2 regions of the Kitasatospora sp. NPDC054939 genome follow, and region 1 is predicted to be linked to the other one. Evidence: riboswitches for the same ligand, from Rfam matches in the RefSeq annotation. Region 1 holds a riboswitch; the other holds the start of a gene.

Region 1 (7,412 bases):
CTCCTTGGCGGCCTCCTCGCTGGACTCGATGTCGCGCTGGACCCACGACCAGCCCTCGCCCATCTTGTGCCAGGCGACCGTGCCGCCCTCGCCGGAGGCGCCGAGCACGCGCAGCGCGTTCTCCTCGCCGACCTTCCACTTGGCGGACTTGACGAACTGGAACACCCCGACCGGCCAGCCCTGGTTCCAGGCCCGCAGCGCCATCCCGAACGCGGCGGTGGACTTGCCCTTGCCCGGTCCGGTGTGCACGGCGGTGATCGGCTGGGTACGGCGCTGACGGGTCGTCAGGCCGTCGGCGGGGACGTTCTCGGGGACACCCTTGGGCATGGTCAGGCCGCCTTTCGTGCGGTCGGGGACGAGGAGGAACGAGTCTCGCGGACCAGCGCTGCCACGCCCTCGGCGCGCAGCTCGTCCAGGGTGACGGCGGGGGAGCCGAGCCGGGCCGCCAGCCGGCGGGCCAGGCCCAGCCGCACCGGGCCCGCCTCGCAGTCCAGCACCACGCCCGCCACGCCCTGCGCGGCGAGCAGCCCGGCCGCCCGGTCGGCCTGCGCCACCGCGTCCCGCGCGCCGGTCGCCCGGCCGTCGGTCACCACGACCAGCAGCGGACGGCGGTGCGGATCGCGCATCCGCTCCACCCGCAGCACCTCGTGGGCGCGCAGCAGCCCGGCCGCCAGCGGGGTCCGGCCGCCGGTCGGCAGCGACTCCAGCCGGGCCGCCCCCACCTCCACCGAGGAGGTCGGCGGCAGCGCCAGCTCGGCGCCCCCGCCCCGGAAGGTGACCAGCCCGACCTTGTCGCGCCGCTGGTAGGCGTCCATCAGCAGGGACAGCACCGCGCCCTTGACCGCGCTCATCCGCTGCCGGGCCGCCATCGACCCGGAGGCGTCCACCACGAACAGCACCAGGTTGGACTCGCGTCCCCGGCGGACCTGTTCGCGGAAGTCGTCGGAGCGCAGCTCCAGCGCCCGGCCGCTGCGCCCGCGGGCCGCCTGGTGCGGCGCGGCGGCCTGCAGGGTGGCGGGCAGGTGCAGGCGGGTCAGCCGGCCCTGCGGGCGGCGGGCCCGGACGGTGTGCCCGCCGTCGGTCTCGGCGGGGGAGCGCCGGCCCTGCGCGCCGCGGCCGGTGCCGGGCACCTTGAGCAGCTTCGTCCGGTACGGGTCGCCGGCCGCGACCGGCGCCGACTCGCGGGCCGGGCCCGGCGGGCGGGCCGGGACGGGTAGTTCGGGGGCGGGCCCGTCGGGTTCGGCGGCGGGGGCCTCGGCAGCGGGTCCGTCGGCCGCGGCGGAGCCGTCGGGGCCGGCCGGTCCGTCGGCCGGATCGGGGGCGCCGCCGCCGTCGGGGCCGTCCGGGCCGCCGTCGGGGCCGTCGTCGGGGCCGTCGCCGCCGGGCTCCGGGTCGTCGTCCTCAGGCCCGGGACCGGGCTCCTGCTCCGCCTCGGCCCGCTCCGCCTCGGCCTGCTCTGCCAGGGTCCGGTCGAGGAGCTCCTCGTCCAGCCCGGGCGCGTCGAAGGGGTTGCGCCGACGGCGGTGCGGCAGGGCCAGCTGGGCGGCCTTGCGGACGTCCTCCTCCAGCACCTCGGTGCGCCCCGCCCAGGCGGCCAGGGCGACCGCCGTCCGGGCCATCACGATGTCGGCGCGCAGCCCGTCCACCTCGAAGGCCGCGCAGACGGCGGTGATCCGGCGCAGCGCCGGGTCGGTCAGCTCGACCTCCGGCAGCAGCGCGCGGGCGGCGGTGATCCGCTCGGCGAGCTGCCGCTCGTCGGCGCCGAAGCGCGCGGCGAAGCCGGCCGGATCGGCGTCGTAGGCGAGCCGGCGGCGGACCACCTCGGCCCGCTCGACCGGCTCCCGGGTGGCGGCGATCTCCACGGTCAGCCCGAAGCGGTCGAGCAACTGCGGGCGCAGCTCGCCCTCCTCCGGGTTCATCGTGCCGACCAGCAGGAAGCGGGCCGCGTGCCGCACCGAGACGCCCTCGCGCTCCACGTAGGAGCGGCCCATCGCGGCGGCGTCGAGCAGCAGGTCCACCACGTGGTCCTGCAGCAGGTTGACCTCGTCGATGTAGAGGACGCCGCGGTGCGCCTTCGCCAGCAGGCCCGGCTCGTACGCCTTGACGCCCTCGGCGAGCGCCCGTTCGAGGTCCAGCGAGCCGACGATGCGGTCCTCGGAGACGCCGACCGGCAGTTCGACCAGGTGGGCCGGGCGGTGCTCGCCGGCGGCGCCCGGGTGCTCGCCGTCGGGGCACTGCGGGTCCGGGGCGGCCGGGTCGCAGGCGAAGCGGCAGCCGTCGACGGTGGCGATGGACGGCAGCAGCCCGGCCAGCGCCCGCACCATGGTCGACTTGGCGGTGCCCTTCTCGCCGCGCACCAGGACGCCGCCGACGGCCGGGGAGACGGCGTTCAGCAGCAGCCCGAGCCGCAGGTCGGCCATGCCGACGATCGCGGTGAACGGGTAGCGGACGTCACTCATGATTCTCCAAGGGGGCCCCGGGCGGCAGAAACGGCAGCGCTCCAGCCGCCGGCACCCCGCCCTCGATCAGCTTCCACAGTGCGTCGGTGTCCGCGTGCTCGGCGATCAGGTCGCCGAGCCGGTCGAGCCGGGCCTCGCGCGCCTCGGCGAAGGAGGTGTCCGGCGCCGGGACGAACGCCCGCCCGGCCTCCCGCGCGACCTCGCGCAGCAGCTCCCGGCGGAACCCGTCGTTCTCCAGGACGCCGTGCCAGGTGGTGCCCCGGACGGACCCCGCCCGGCAGCCCTCCAGGCCGCGCCCGTGCTCGTCGGAGACGAACGCCTCGCCGCCCTCCACCGCCACCACGCCGTGGTGGATCTCGTAGCCCTCGACCCGGTGCCCGTACGCCGTGCCGACCGGCCGGGCGAGCACCTTCTCGGCGCCGAACCGCACCCGGGTCGGCAGCAGCCCGAGGCCCGGCACGGCGCCCGCCTTCGACTCCACGTCGTCGACGATCTCGTGGGACAGCATCTGGTAGCCGCCGCAGACGCCCAGCACCGGCAGCCCGGCCGCGGCGCGCGCCCGCAGGGCCGGCTCCAGTCCGCGGGCGCGCAGCCAGGCGAGGTCCGCCACGGTGGCCCGGGTGCCGGGCAGCACCACGAGGTCGGCGTCGGCCAGCTCCTCCGGCCGGGTCGCCCAGCGGACCAGGACGCCCGGCTCCTGGGCGAGCGCGTCCACGTCGGTGAAGTTGGACAGCCGGGGGAAGCGCACCACGGCCACCCGCAGCACGTCCGCGCCGAGCGGGCCCCGGCCGTCCGTGCGGTCCACCACGGTGGACAGGTCGAGCGAGTCCTCGGCGTCCAGCCACAGGTTCGGCAGCATCGGCAGGGTGCCCAGCACCGGACGCCCGGTCAGCCGGTGCAGCATGTCCAGGCCGGGGGCGAGCAGCCGGGCGTCGCCGCGGAACTTGTTGACGAACCAGCCGGCCACGTGCCGCTGGTCCTCCGCCGACAGCAGCGCCAGCGTCCCGTACATCGCGGCGAACACCCCGCCGCGGTCGATGTCGCCGACCACCACGACCGGCAGCCCGGCGGCGGTGGCCAGGCCCATGTTGGCGATGTCCCGGTCGCGCAGGTTGATCTCGGCGGGCGAGCCCGCGCCCTCGCACACCACCACGTCGAAGCGGCGGCGCAGGTCGGCCAGGCACTCCAGCGCCCGTTCCAGCAGGACGGGCTTGCGCTCGCGGTAGTCCAGCGCCCCGACCTCGGCGACCGGCCGGCCGAGCAGCACCACCTGGCTGCGGCCGTCGGCGCCCGGCTTCAGCAGCACCGGGTTCATCGCCGCCTCGGGCGCCACCTGCGCCGCCTGCGCCTGCATCGCCTGCGCGCGGCCGATCTCGGCGCCGTCCGCGGTGACGAAGGAGTTCAGCGACATGTTCTGCGCCTTGAAGGGCGCCACCGAGACGCCCTGCCGGGCCAACCAGCGGCAGATGCCCGCGGTGACCACGCTCTTCCCGGCGTCCGAGGTCGTCCCGGCGACCAGCAGCGCCCCGCTCATGCGCTCCCCTTCTTCTTCTTCGTCCTGCCCAGGGCCGTCCGGACCAGTACGTGCCCGACGACCGTCGTACCCAGCGCGAGCAGCCCCACCCGGCGTGACAGCCGGCAGGCCCGCTCGATGTCGTCCACCGCGACCGGACGCAGCTCCGCGCCCAGCACCGGCCGGTGCTCCACCCTTGTGCCGTACGCCAGGGTGCCGCCCAGCCGCACCCCGACCGCCCCGGCGAACGCCGACTCGGCCTGGCCCGCGTTCGGGCTGGGGTGGGCCGAACCGTCACGGCGCCAGACCCGCCAGGCCGTCCGGGGCTCGGGCGCGGCGGCGACCGTCAGCAGGGCGGTCAGCCGGGCGCCCGGCCAGCCCGCCACGTCGTCCAGCCGCGCCGAGGCCCAGCCGAACCGGAGGTGGCGGGGCGAGCGGTGGCCCACCATCGCGTCCAGCGTGTTGACGGCGCGGAAGGCCAACAGCCCCGGGGTGCCCGCGAGCGCGCCCCAGACCAGGGCGTTCACGACGGCGTCGGCGGTGTTCTCGGCGACCGACTCGACCACCGCCCGGGCCACCTGCTGCTCGTCCAGCGCACTCGGATCGCGCCCGCACAGGTGCGGCAGCCGCTCCCGGGCCGCCGCCAGGTCGCCCGCCGCCAGGGACCGGCCGATCGTCCGGGCCTCCCGGGTCAGCGAGGTGCCGCCGAGCACCGTCCAGGTCGCCGCGGCGGCCAGTGCGGCCCGGCCCAGCGGGCGCCGGCCGACCGCGCGTTCGACGGCCACCGCCCCGGCCGCGACGGTGCCCACGCAGAGCGCCGTGTACGCCGCACCGGTCAGTCGGTCGTCGCGCCAGAGCCGCCGTTCCAGCCGGTCGGCCGCACTGCCGAAGACGGCCACCGGGTGGCCGCGGCGCGGGTCGGCGAAGCGGGCGTCGGCGAGGTGGCCCGCGACGGCGCCCAGCGCGAAGGCGGCGGCGCGGGTCAGCGGGCGCACGGCGGCGGGCAACCGGGGGCTCGACGGGGCGGGGCAGCCTGCATCGCGTGCGTGTCCTCACTCAGGGTCCGCGCCCTGGATCGACGTACCGGGGGCGAGAGTCTCCTGGCTCCCGGGTCGGACGCGCATCCGGGCCTTCCAGCGGCTTCTGACGGCGCGCCGTGGCGTGTTCCGGACGTGCTCCCCGGTGACAGTGGCGGGACCGCGCCGGACTCGCACCGGCTTCCTCTGCATGCCTCCGTGATGGCTGAAGGATCCCATCACGGGCCCGAACCGGGAGTCAACCAAGGCCACGGAGGGTTTGGTCACACCCGGTCACGTCCCCGGTGCGCCCCCGGTGCACCGGCCGTGCGCGCGGAGGGCGGGCGTGCGGTGCGCGGCTCCGCAGGCCGACTGCCCCGTAGCTGTCTCCGATCATGGTCCGCGCAGGGGCATGACAGGCTGTGCGATCGTCCAGTGCCCCGCAGGCGGACCCGTCCGCGCTTCGTGCGTTCGGCGGGTGGGGTCCTCCCGGGTAGCCACCTACCGTCGGGGCCATGCGACGCAGACAGCCGGCCGCCCCGCCCCCGGTTCCCTTCTCGCCCGCAGCCGCCCGGGCGCACCGCGCCGGCCTCGGCCTGACCCCCGACCAGGTCGCCGAGGGCATGGCCGCCCACGGCGTCCGGCTGCTGCCCGCGCACGTCCTCGGCTGGGAGAGCGGCGAGCTGCGCCCCACCGAGGAGGAGTTCATCGCCCTCGCCCGCGCCCTGTGGTGCCCGCCCGCCCAGCTGATGGGCGTGCGGCCCGCCTCGCTGCGCGACTTCCGGGTCGCCCGCGAGCTCAGCGCGGAGGGCGCGGCCCGCCGCATCGGCATCCCCGAGCGGGTGTACCGCGAGGCCGAGGCCGGCGGACGCTGGGACGGCGACGAGGAGCAGACCTACGAGCTCGCGCACGTCCTCGGACTGACCCTGCGCGAACTCGTCGCGGTGACCGGCCGCCGCGAGGAGCTGGAGCGGCGGCTGCGGGCCTGCGTGGACGGCCGCTGGCAGGCGCAGCTGCGACCGGTCGGCCGGATCGTCCCGGTGGACGACACCGCGCTGGGCGCCGTGCTGACGGCCCTGCAGAACGAGCACCAGGCCACCTCGCACTGGACCGGCGGCTGGGGCTCCGCGGCCGCCTCGCCCACCCGGGCGGAGCCCGTCCCGCCGCTGGACCGCTTCTGGCAGCTGCTGGCGCAGCACCGCACCGACATCCCGGTCTGAGGCCCCGCTCCCCGCTGCGGTCCCCGCCGTTCTCCGCTGCCCCTCTTCCCTGCCGCTCTCCGCTGCCGCGCCGCGCCCCGCGCTGCTTCCCCTCGTCGTGCCGCGTCCCGCGGGTGCCCCGGACGGCTCTGTCCGGTGGCCGCCCCGGGCGTCCGCGCGTGGACTGGTCGGGCAGTGCCCAGTCCGGCGGACGCAGCCCGGTCCGCCCGATCCGCGATCAACAGAGCGGGGAGCGATATGCGTTGGGGAACCGCAGCCGCCGTGGCGGCAGCCGTCGTCGGCACCGGCGCGGCCGTGCTGGTGATCGGCCGTCGGGCCTCCGACCGGCTGGTGCGCCCGGGCGCCGGCGGACCGGCCGCGCCGACCGGGCCCACGGTGGTGAAGTCCCTCGGCGCCGGCCGCGCCACCTTCACCGACACCCCCGAGAGCAGCCGCCCCGGCCGCTGGGCCGTCGAGTGGGGCCGGGAGTCCGGCGGCGACGCGGCGGGCCACGCGGTGGTCGGCGACGTCCTCTACCGCGACCTGTACGGCGTCACCCGCCGGCTGGAGCGCGCCGACCGGGGCACCCTGACGACCGGCACCGAGGTCCGCTTCACCCCGCGGGTCTTCCTCGGCGACCCCACCACCGCGCTCGGCCTCGAACACGCCGACACCAGCGCCGACGGCGAACTCGGCCGGCTGCCCGCCTGGCGGCTGCCCGGCCTGCGCGGGACCTGGGTGATCCTGGTGCACGGCCCCGGCGCCGACCGCCGCCAGACCCTCCCCGTGCTGCCGCTGCTGCACCGGCTCAACCTGCCCGCGCTCGCCGTGACCTACCGGGGCGACGCCGGGGCCCCCGCCTCGCCCGACGGCCTCGGCCACTTCGGCGAGACCGAGTGGCGCGACGTCGAGGCGGCGGTCCGGCTGGCCCTCGACAGCGGCGCCGGCCGGGTCGTCCTGTACGGCTGGTCGCTCGGCGCCACGATGGTCCTGCAGACGGCGGCCCGCTCCGCCTGGGCCCCCGCCGTGAGCGGCCTGGTGCTGGACTCGCCGGTGCTGGACTGGCCCACCTCCGCCCGGCGCGGCGGGGTGCGCTCGGGCCTCAGCGCCCCGCTCGCCGAACTGGGCGCGCTCGCCGCCGAAGGCCGTACCGGGGTGGACCTGGCCGACTTCGCGCGGCTCGGCAGCGGCGCCGACCTCCGGGTGCCGACCCTGGTGCTGCACA
Region 2 (7,412 bases), on a different contig from region 1:
AGCGCAACGGCTGCACCCGGGTCGTCTTCAGCAGCTCCGCCTCGATCTACGCGCCCACCCCGGACGCCCGGGTCGACGAGACCTGCCCGGTCGACGCCAACAGCCCGTACGCGCGCACCAAGCAGATGATGGAGCAGGTGCTCCAGGACTGGACGCGCGGCGAGGGCGCCGAGGAGCTGCGGGTGATCGCCCTGCGCTACTTCAACCCGATCGGCGCCGACCCGCAGCTGCGCACCGGCCTGCAGAACCTCAACCCGACGCACGCCCTCGGCAAGCTGATCGAGGCGTACACCGAGCGGACGCCGTTCACCGTCACCGGCGTGGACTGGGCGACCCGCGACGGCTCCGGCATCCGCGACTACATCCACGTCCAGGACCTGGCGGAGGCCCACGTGGCCGCGCTCACCCGCTTCGACGAGGTGATCAAGCCCTCGGCCGGCGACCGCTACCGGGTGATCAACATCGGTACCGGCGAGGGCACCACCGTCCGCGAGCTCGTCACCGCCTTCGAACAGGCGGTCGGTGTCGAGCTGGACGTCCGCGAGGCCGACCCGCGACCGGGCGACGTCATCGGCTGCTACACCGCCGTCGACACCGCCCGCGACCTGCTCGGCTGGACCGCGAACCGCAGCATCGCCCAGGGCGTCACCGACGCGCTGGCCTGGCGCGCCAAGTGGGCCGAGCACCTGGCCGGCCAGGGCTGACCCCGTCCCGCGCGGCCGGCGGCACCCCCTTCACGGGCGGGGCCGCCGGCCGCTGCGCGTCCCGGGGAGCGGGGTTCGCCCGGTTCGGATGCCGACCGGGCCCGCCGAAGCGGGTTCGGATGCCGACCGGGCCCGCCGAAGCGGGTTCGGATGCCGACCGGGCCCGCCGAAGCGGGAGGACCGGCGCTCCCGTGACCACCCCGGATGTGACGTGCGACGCCTTGACCCCGCGACAGCGGCGCCGACATGATGAGCCGTCATTGCTTGACTCCGCCGAAGGGGGAAGCCGGTCCGAATCCGGCGCTGACCCGCAACGGTAGGCAGCCGACGGCCGTCGGCGGCGAGCCCGAGTACCCGTCGGCGGAGGTGTCGTTCCCTCCTCCCGTCGTGGTCTGCGGGTCGGAGCCCCGCAGGGCTGTCCGGGCCGGTGCCCGCCCACGCCCCGCGGGCCCGCGCGCCAGGCCCGGAAAGGCATCCCATGCCCGTCCGCCACCGGACCCTCGGCCTCCTCTCGATACCCGCCCTCGCCCTGGCCGTGCTGCTCCCCGCCGCCGGCCCGGCCGCGGCGGCGCCCACCCCCGCGACCGCCCCCGACTCCGCCGCCTCCGCGGCGACCTTCCGCCCCGACGCGGCCGCGGCCGGCTGGCTGGCCCGCCAACTCGTCGACGGCAACCACTTCGAGGCGGTCTTCGACGGCGTCGCCTACCCCGACCAGGGCCTCACCGTCGACGCCGTGCTCGCCTTCGCCGCCACCCGGACCTCCGACCAGGCCGCCGCCAGGGCCACCGCCTGGCTCGCCGAGCCCGCGAACCTCACCGGCTACCTCGGCGACGGCACCACCGAGGCCTACGCCGGCGCCACCGCCAAACTGCTGCTCGCCGCCGAGGTGCGGGGCGCCGACCCGGCGGACTTCGGCGGCGTGGACCTGCCCGCCCGGCTGCGCTCGCTGCAGAGCCCGACCGGCCGCTTCTCCGACCGCTCCCAGTGGGGCGACTACAGCAACTCCTTCGGCCAGTCGCTGGCGCTGATCGCCCTCCAGCGCGCCCCGGGCGGCGCCCCGGCCGCCGCGGTCGACTTCCTCGCGGCCGCCCAGTGCGCCGACGGCGGCTACCCGATCGCCTTCGGCCAGTCCGTCTGCACCAGCGACACCGACGCGACCGCCCTCGCCGTGCAGGCCCTGGACGCCACCGGCCGCACGGCGAAGGCGCGGGCCGGGCTGGACTGGCTGGCCGCCCACCAGAACGCCGACGGCGGGTTCGCCGCCGCCGGGGCCACCACCAGCAACGCGAACAGCACCGGCCTGGCCACCGCCGCCCTGCTCTCCCGCGGCCGGTTCGCCGCCGGGCTGAAGGGCTGGAGCAGCCTGGTCAAGCTCCAGCAGGGCTGCTCGGCCGACCCGGCCGTCCGCGGCGCCGTCGCCTTCGACGCGAGCGGCTTCAACCCGGCGACCGGTACCCGCGCCACCGCGCAGGCGGTGCTCGGCCTCTCCGGCGCCGACCTCGCCACGCTGAGCGCGCACGGCGCCCGCCCGTCCGCCCCGACCCTGGCCTGCCGGGCCTCCTGACCACCCGAAGGAGTACGAGGATGAACGACACCGCGACGCCCGTCCGCCCGGCCCGCCGCACCTTCGGCGCGATCGCCGCCGCCGCGGCGCTGACCGCCGGCCTGCTCGGCGTCTCCACCGCCAACGCCCCCGCCGCCCGGGCCGCGGCCTGCACCCCCGGGACCGGGGTCACCGTGGTGGTCGACCTCACCGCCGTCGGCGGCGGCGTCCAGACCGGCTGCGCCCCCGGCGACCCGGCCAGCGGCCTCGCCGCCCTCACCGGCGCGGGCTTCACCTACAGCTTCCACCCGCGCTTCCCCGGCTTCGTGTGCCGGATCAACGCGCTGCCGACCACCTGCACCAACCCCACCGGCAGCGCCTACTGGTCGTACTGGCACGCGCAGTCCGGCGGCGCCTGGACGTACAGCACGCTGGGCGCGGGCAGCTACAACCCGGTGCAGGGCGAGGTCGAGGGCTGGTCCTTCGGCGCGGGCGCGCAGCCCGGCACCCCGGCGGCGCCGTCGGCTGCACCGCGCTCCGGACCGGCCGACAGGGGAGTCGTCCGGTGACCGTCCACCACCGCCCGGCCCGCGCGACCCGCCGCTCCACCGCCCTCGCCGCAGCCGTCGCCTGCACGATGGCGGTCGGCGGCCTCGCCCTCGCCGGCACCGCCGGGGCCGCCGGCCACCGCGCGGCCGGCGCCGCCGCCGACGGCCGCACCCCCGACCTCGCCCGCGGCAGCGCCTACCTCACCGACCGGGCCCGGCTGCTCGGCGGCCACTACTACGAAGCCTTCCCGGGCTCCGGCTTCGCCGACTACGGCCTCACCATCGACGCCGCCTTCGCCCTCGCCGCCACCGGCACCGACGACGCCGCGCTGCGCCGGATCGCCGACTTCCTCGACGCCCCCGGCAAGGACGGCGCCGAACGCACCGTCAACGACTGGACCGGCATCGGCACCCCCGACGCAGCGGGCGGCACCCTCGGCAAGGAAGCCCTGTTCGCCCAGGTGGTGGGCCGCGACCCGCGCCGCTTCGGCGGCCAGGACCTCATCGCCGCCCTCGCCGCCTCGATCTGCCGGGCCGCCGACGAGGCGACGGGCTGCGCGGAGGCCGGCACCTACGCCTACGGGAACTCGGTGTTCGCGCAGGCGCTGGGCGTCATGGCCCAGGTGCGGGCCGGCGACAGCGCCGCGGCGGCCGCGCCGGTGGCCCGGCTGAAGGGCCTCCAGCACGCCGACGGCTCCTGGCCCAGCCTCATCCCGGACACCGGCGACTCCGACGTCGACAGCACCGCGATGGCCGCCATGGCGCTGGCCCTGCTCCCGGACGACCCGGCCGCCCGTGCGGCCGTCGACCGGGCGGTGGCCTGGATCGCCGGACGCCAGCTCCCCGGCGGCGGCTTCCCCGGCGCGTCCGGCGAGTCGGTCAACTCCGCCGCGCTCGCCATCCAGGGCCTCGGCCTGCGCGGCGGCGAGCACGTCGAGCGGATCGGCCGCGCCCGCGCCTTCCTGGCCGGCCTGCAGAACGCGGACGGCGGCTTCGACGTCGCGGCGGGCAGCCAGCCCGGCTCGGACGTCCGGGCGTCGACCCAGGCGCTCGGCGGCGCGGTGGGGACGCCGTTCGGCACCCTGAGCCGCCCGGTCGACGGGGGGCAGCCCTCGCCGACGGGGTCCGCTTCACCCACGGGGTCCGCTTCACCCACGGGGTCCGCCTCGCCGACGGGGTCCGCTTCACCCACGGGTTCGGCCTCGCCCACGGCTTCGCCGTCGCCGACCGCCACGGTGACCGCCTCGCCGACCGGGTCCGCCTCGCCCACGGCCACCCCGACCGGTACCGGGAGCGCCTCACCGACCGGGACGGCCTCACCGGGCGCCCCGGGCACCGGCTCGCCGCCGTCCCCGGCGGGCACCACCACACCGCCCCCCGGCGTGACCGGCGGCAACGGCGGCAACGCCGGGAACGCGGCCGACGGCGCCGTCGCGGTCGTGGCCGACTCGGGCCGGGTCGGCGGTGGCTCCGGCCTGGCCGCCACCGGTGCCGAGGCCGAACGGCTGGCCCTGATCGCGCTGGCCCTGCTGCTGGCCGGCGGCGGCGCGGTCGCGGTCGCCGACCGCAGCCGCCGGGCCCGCCGCACCGAGACCCCGACCGGACGGCACCGGTGAGCCGCCGCGCCGCGGCTCCCGCGACCCGGGTGCGGCCCGCGGCGGTGGCGGCGGTCGTGTTCGCCGCCGTCGTGGCCGTCCTGCTGGGGCCGGTCCGTCCGGCCGGCGCCGAACCGCTGCCGATCGGGGAGTGCACCACCACCTCCGGCGTGGTGCTCGCGGTCGACTTCGGTCCGTGGGGCGGTCCGCTGCTGCGGGCCTGCGGGAGCACGCCGACCACCGGTCACGCCCTGCTCAACCAGGGCGGTTGGAAGACCGCCGGCACCAGCCACGACGGCCCCGGTTTCGTCTGCCGGATCGGCTACGCCGGCTTCCAGGGCGGCAAGCAGTTCCCGCCGCCCGAGCAGGAGCGGTGCGTGCGGACGCCGCCCGCCACCGCCTACTGGTCGTACTGGCACGCCGACCCCGGGCAGCACGACTGGACGTACAGCCGGCTCGGCGCGATGAGCCACCGGCCGAAGCCGGGCAGCGTCGACCTGTGGGTCTTCGGTGCCACCGACGTGGCGGGTACCGAGGGCCGCCCCCGCCACTCGCCGGACGCCGTCCGCGCGCTCAACGCCCAGCCCGCGGGCTCCGGTTCGGACACCACCGCGCCGTCGCCGCCGCCCGCTCCCGACCCGGGCGGTGCGACCGGCGGCGGCAGCAGTGGCACCGGTGGCACGACCGGCGGGACGGCCGGCAGCGGCGGGACGGGCAACGGACCCGCCCCGGGCCGCCCCACAGCCCCGAAACCGGCGCCCGCCGCCCCCGGCCGCAGCACGCCCGGCACACCGGGCGGACCGGGCGCACCGTCCGCCGCGACCGAGCCGGGCGACCCGGCCGAGCCCGCCGCCGGTGCACCGGGCGCGGAGGCCGAGCCGACCGCCGTACCGACCGCCGAACCGACCGTCGCGCCCACGGACGCCGCGCCCTCCGCCGCCCCGAGCACCACCGGGGCGCCCGGCGGGGCTGCGCCGACCGGCGGGGTCGTCGACGCCGCTCCGGTGGCCGACGCCCCGCACGACAGCGGCTCGATCGGCCCGGCCGCGGTCGGTGCCGCACTGGTCCTCGCCCTCGGTACCGCCGCCGTGATCACGGCCCGGCGGCGCCGGCGACGGGCGGACTGACCGGTGCCCGTCCTGCCGTCCGGCCCGCGAGCCGGCCACCGGGTGCCGCGTCCGCTCCACCCCGTCGCGTGGTGGATCTGGGCGCTCGCCCTCGCCACCGCCGCCGGCCGCACCACCAACCCGCTGCTCCTGCTGCTGGTGCTCGCCGTCCTCGGGGTCGTCGTCGGCGCCCGTCGCACCGAGGCGCCCTGGGCCCGCGGCTTCCGGTACTACCTGTGGCTGGCGCTGACCGTGGTGGCGATCCGGGTGGTCTTCAGGTGCGTCTTCGGCACCGGCCTCACCCCCGGCGACCACCTGCTGTTCTCGCTCCCGCAGCTGCCGATGCCCGACTGGTACGCGGGCATCGCCATCGGCGGGCCGGTGTCGCTGGAGGCCGTGCTGTCCGCTGCCTTCGACGGACTGCGGCTGGCCTGCCTGCTCTGCTGCATCGGTGCCGCCAACACCCTGGCCAACCCCAAGCGGGCCCTGCGCGTCCTCCCCGGGGCCCTCTACGAACTCGGCGTCGCCGTCACCGTCGCGCTCAGCGTGGCACCCCAACTCGTTCAGAGCGTCCAGCGGGTGGCCCGCGCCCGGCGCCTGCGCGGCGGCGCCGCCGGGGGACGCGGCCGACGGGGCCGCCTGCGGGTCTGGCGGGCGGTTGCGGTGCCCGTGCTGGCGGACGCCCTGGAACGCTCACTGCACCTGGCCGCCGCCATGGACTCGCGCGGGTACGGCCGTTCGGGCGGCACCGACCGCTCCTCCGCCGCCGCCCGCCGCTCCCGGCGGGCCACCGGCGCGCTGATGCTGCTCGGCATGGCGGGCCTCTGCGCCGGACTGTACGGCCTGCTCGACGGCACCGCCCCCGCCGTGCTGGGCTTCCCCGCGCTGCTGGTCGGTGCCGCGCTCTGCTGCGCCGGACTGCTGCTCGGCGGACGCCGGGTGCGCCGCAGCAGCTACCGGCCCGATCCGTGGCTGGCCGCCGAATGGGGGGTGGCGGGCTGCGGGGTGGCCGCGGCGGTGGTGCTCTGCGCCTCCGTCGGCTACTCGGTCGCCGAGCTCAACCCGTCGCTCCACCCGCTGAGTTGGCCCGCCCTGCCGGCGGTGCCGACGGCCGCCGTCCTGCTCGCGGGCGCCGCCGCCTTCCTCGCCCCGCCGCCGGTCGACACCCCGCCGCCGGTCGACACCCCGCCGCCGGGCACCCCGGCGGGGGACGGCAACAGGTCGGCCGACACCCCGCCGCCCCGTGGCGCCCGCACCCCGACTCCCCGCAGCCCGACTTCCCGCACCCCGGCTCCCCGCCGCCCGTCCCGCACCGAGGTCCGCCCGTGATCCGCTTCGACCGCGTCGAGGTCCAGTACGAGGACGCCGCCGAGCCGGTGCTCCGCGACGTCGACCTGCACATTCCCGAGGGTGAACTCTGCCTGGTGGTCGGACGCACCGGCGCCGGCAAGTCCACCCTGCTCGGCGCCGTCAACGGCCTGGTGCCGCACTTCACCGGCGGCACCCTGCGCGGCCGGGTCACGGTCGACGGACGCGACACCGCCGACCACCCGCCCCGCGAACTCGCCGATGTGGTGGGCGTGGTGGGCCAGGACCCGCTCGCCGGCTTCGTCACCGACACCGTGGAGGAGGAACTCGCTTACACCATGGAGCAGTTGGCGCTCCCGCCGGACGTGATGCGCAAACGCGTCGAGGAGACGCTCGACCTGCTCGGCCTGGCCGACCTGCGCGGCCGCGCCCTGCACGAGCTCTCCGGCGGCCAGCAGCAGCGCGTCGCCATCGGCTCCGTCCTCACCGCCCACCCCCGGGTCCTGGTCCTCGACGAGCCGACCTCGGCGCTCGACCCGACCGCCGCCGAGGAGGTGCTCGCCGCCGTCGCCCGGCTGGTGCACGACCTCGGCGTCACCGTCCTGCTC

What was found. A riboswitch is a leader RNA that binds a small molecule or an ion and turns the genes downstream of it on or off. The one in region 1 is predicted to bind cobalamin.
Region 2: another riboswitch for cobalamin. It lies ahead of ACWGB8_RS21755 (peptidase); the one in region 1 lies ahead of ACWGB8_RS14805 (cobalamin biosynthesis protein).

Annotation. Positions count from the first base shown of each region.
Region 1 covers NZ_JBSGXP010000042.1:26,056-33,467, reverse strand. Annotated here, with positions in the region: gene cobO (cob(I)yrinic acid a,c-diamide adenosyltransferase) at 1-327, opposite strand, end outside; gene ACWGB8_RS14815 (putative cobaltochelatase) at 330-2,459, opposite strand; gene ACWGB8_RS14810 (cobyric acid synthase) at 2,452-3,993, opposite strand; gene ACWGB8_RS14805 (cobalamin biosynthesis protein) at 3,990-4,967, opposite strand; cobalamin riboswitch at 5,064-5,224, opposite strand; gene ACWGB8_RS14800 (helix-turn-helix domain-containing protein) at 5,504-6,208, shown strand; gene ACWGB8_RS14795 (alpha/beta hydrolase family protein) at 6,446-7,412, shown strand, end outside.
Region 2 covers NZ_JBSGXP010000076.1:31,388-38,799, reverse strand. Annotated here, with positions in the region: gene galE (UDP-glucose 4-epimerase GalE) at 1-704, shown strand, start outside; cobalamin riboswitch at 930-1,080, shown strand; gene ACWGB8_RS21755 (peptidase) at 1,183-2,268, shown strand; gene ACWGB8_RS21750 (flagellar hook-length control protein FliK) at 2,289-2,816, shown strand; gene ACWGB8_RS21745 (hypothetical protein) at 2,813-4,411, shown strand; gene ACWGB8_RS21740 (hypothetical protein) at 4,408-5,517, shown strand; gene ACWGB8_RS21735 (CbiQ family ECF transporter T component) at 5,521-6,825, shown strand; gene ACWGB8_RS21730 (ABC transporter ATP-binding protein) at 6,822-7,412, shown strand, end outside.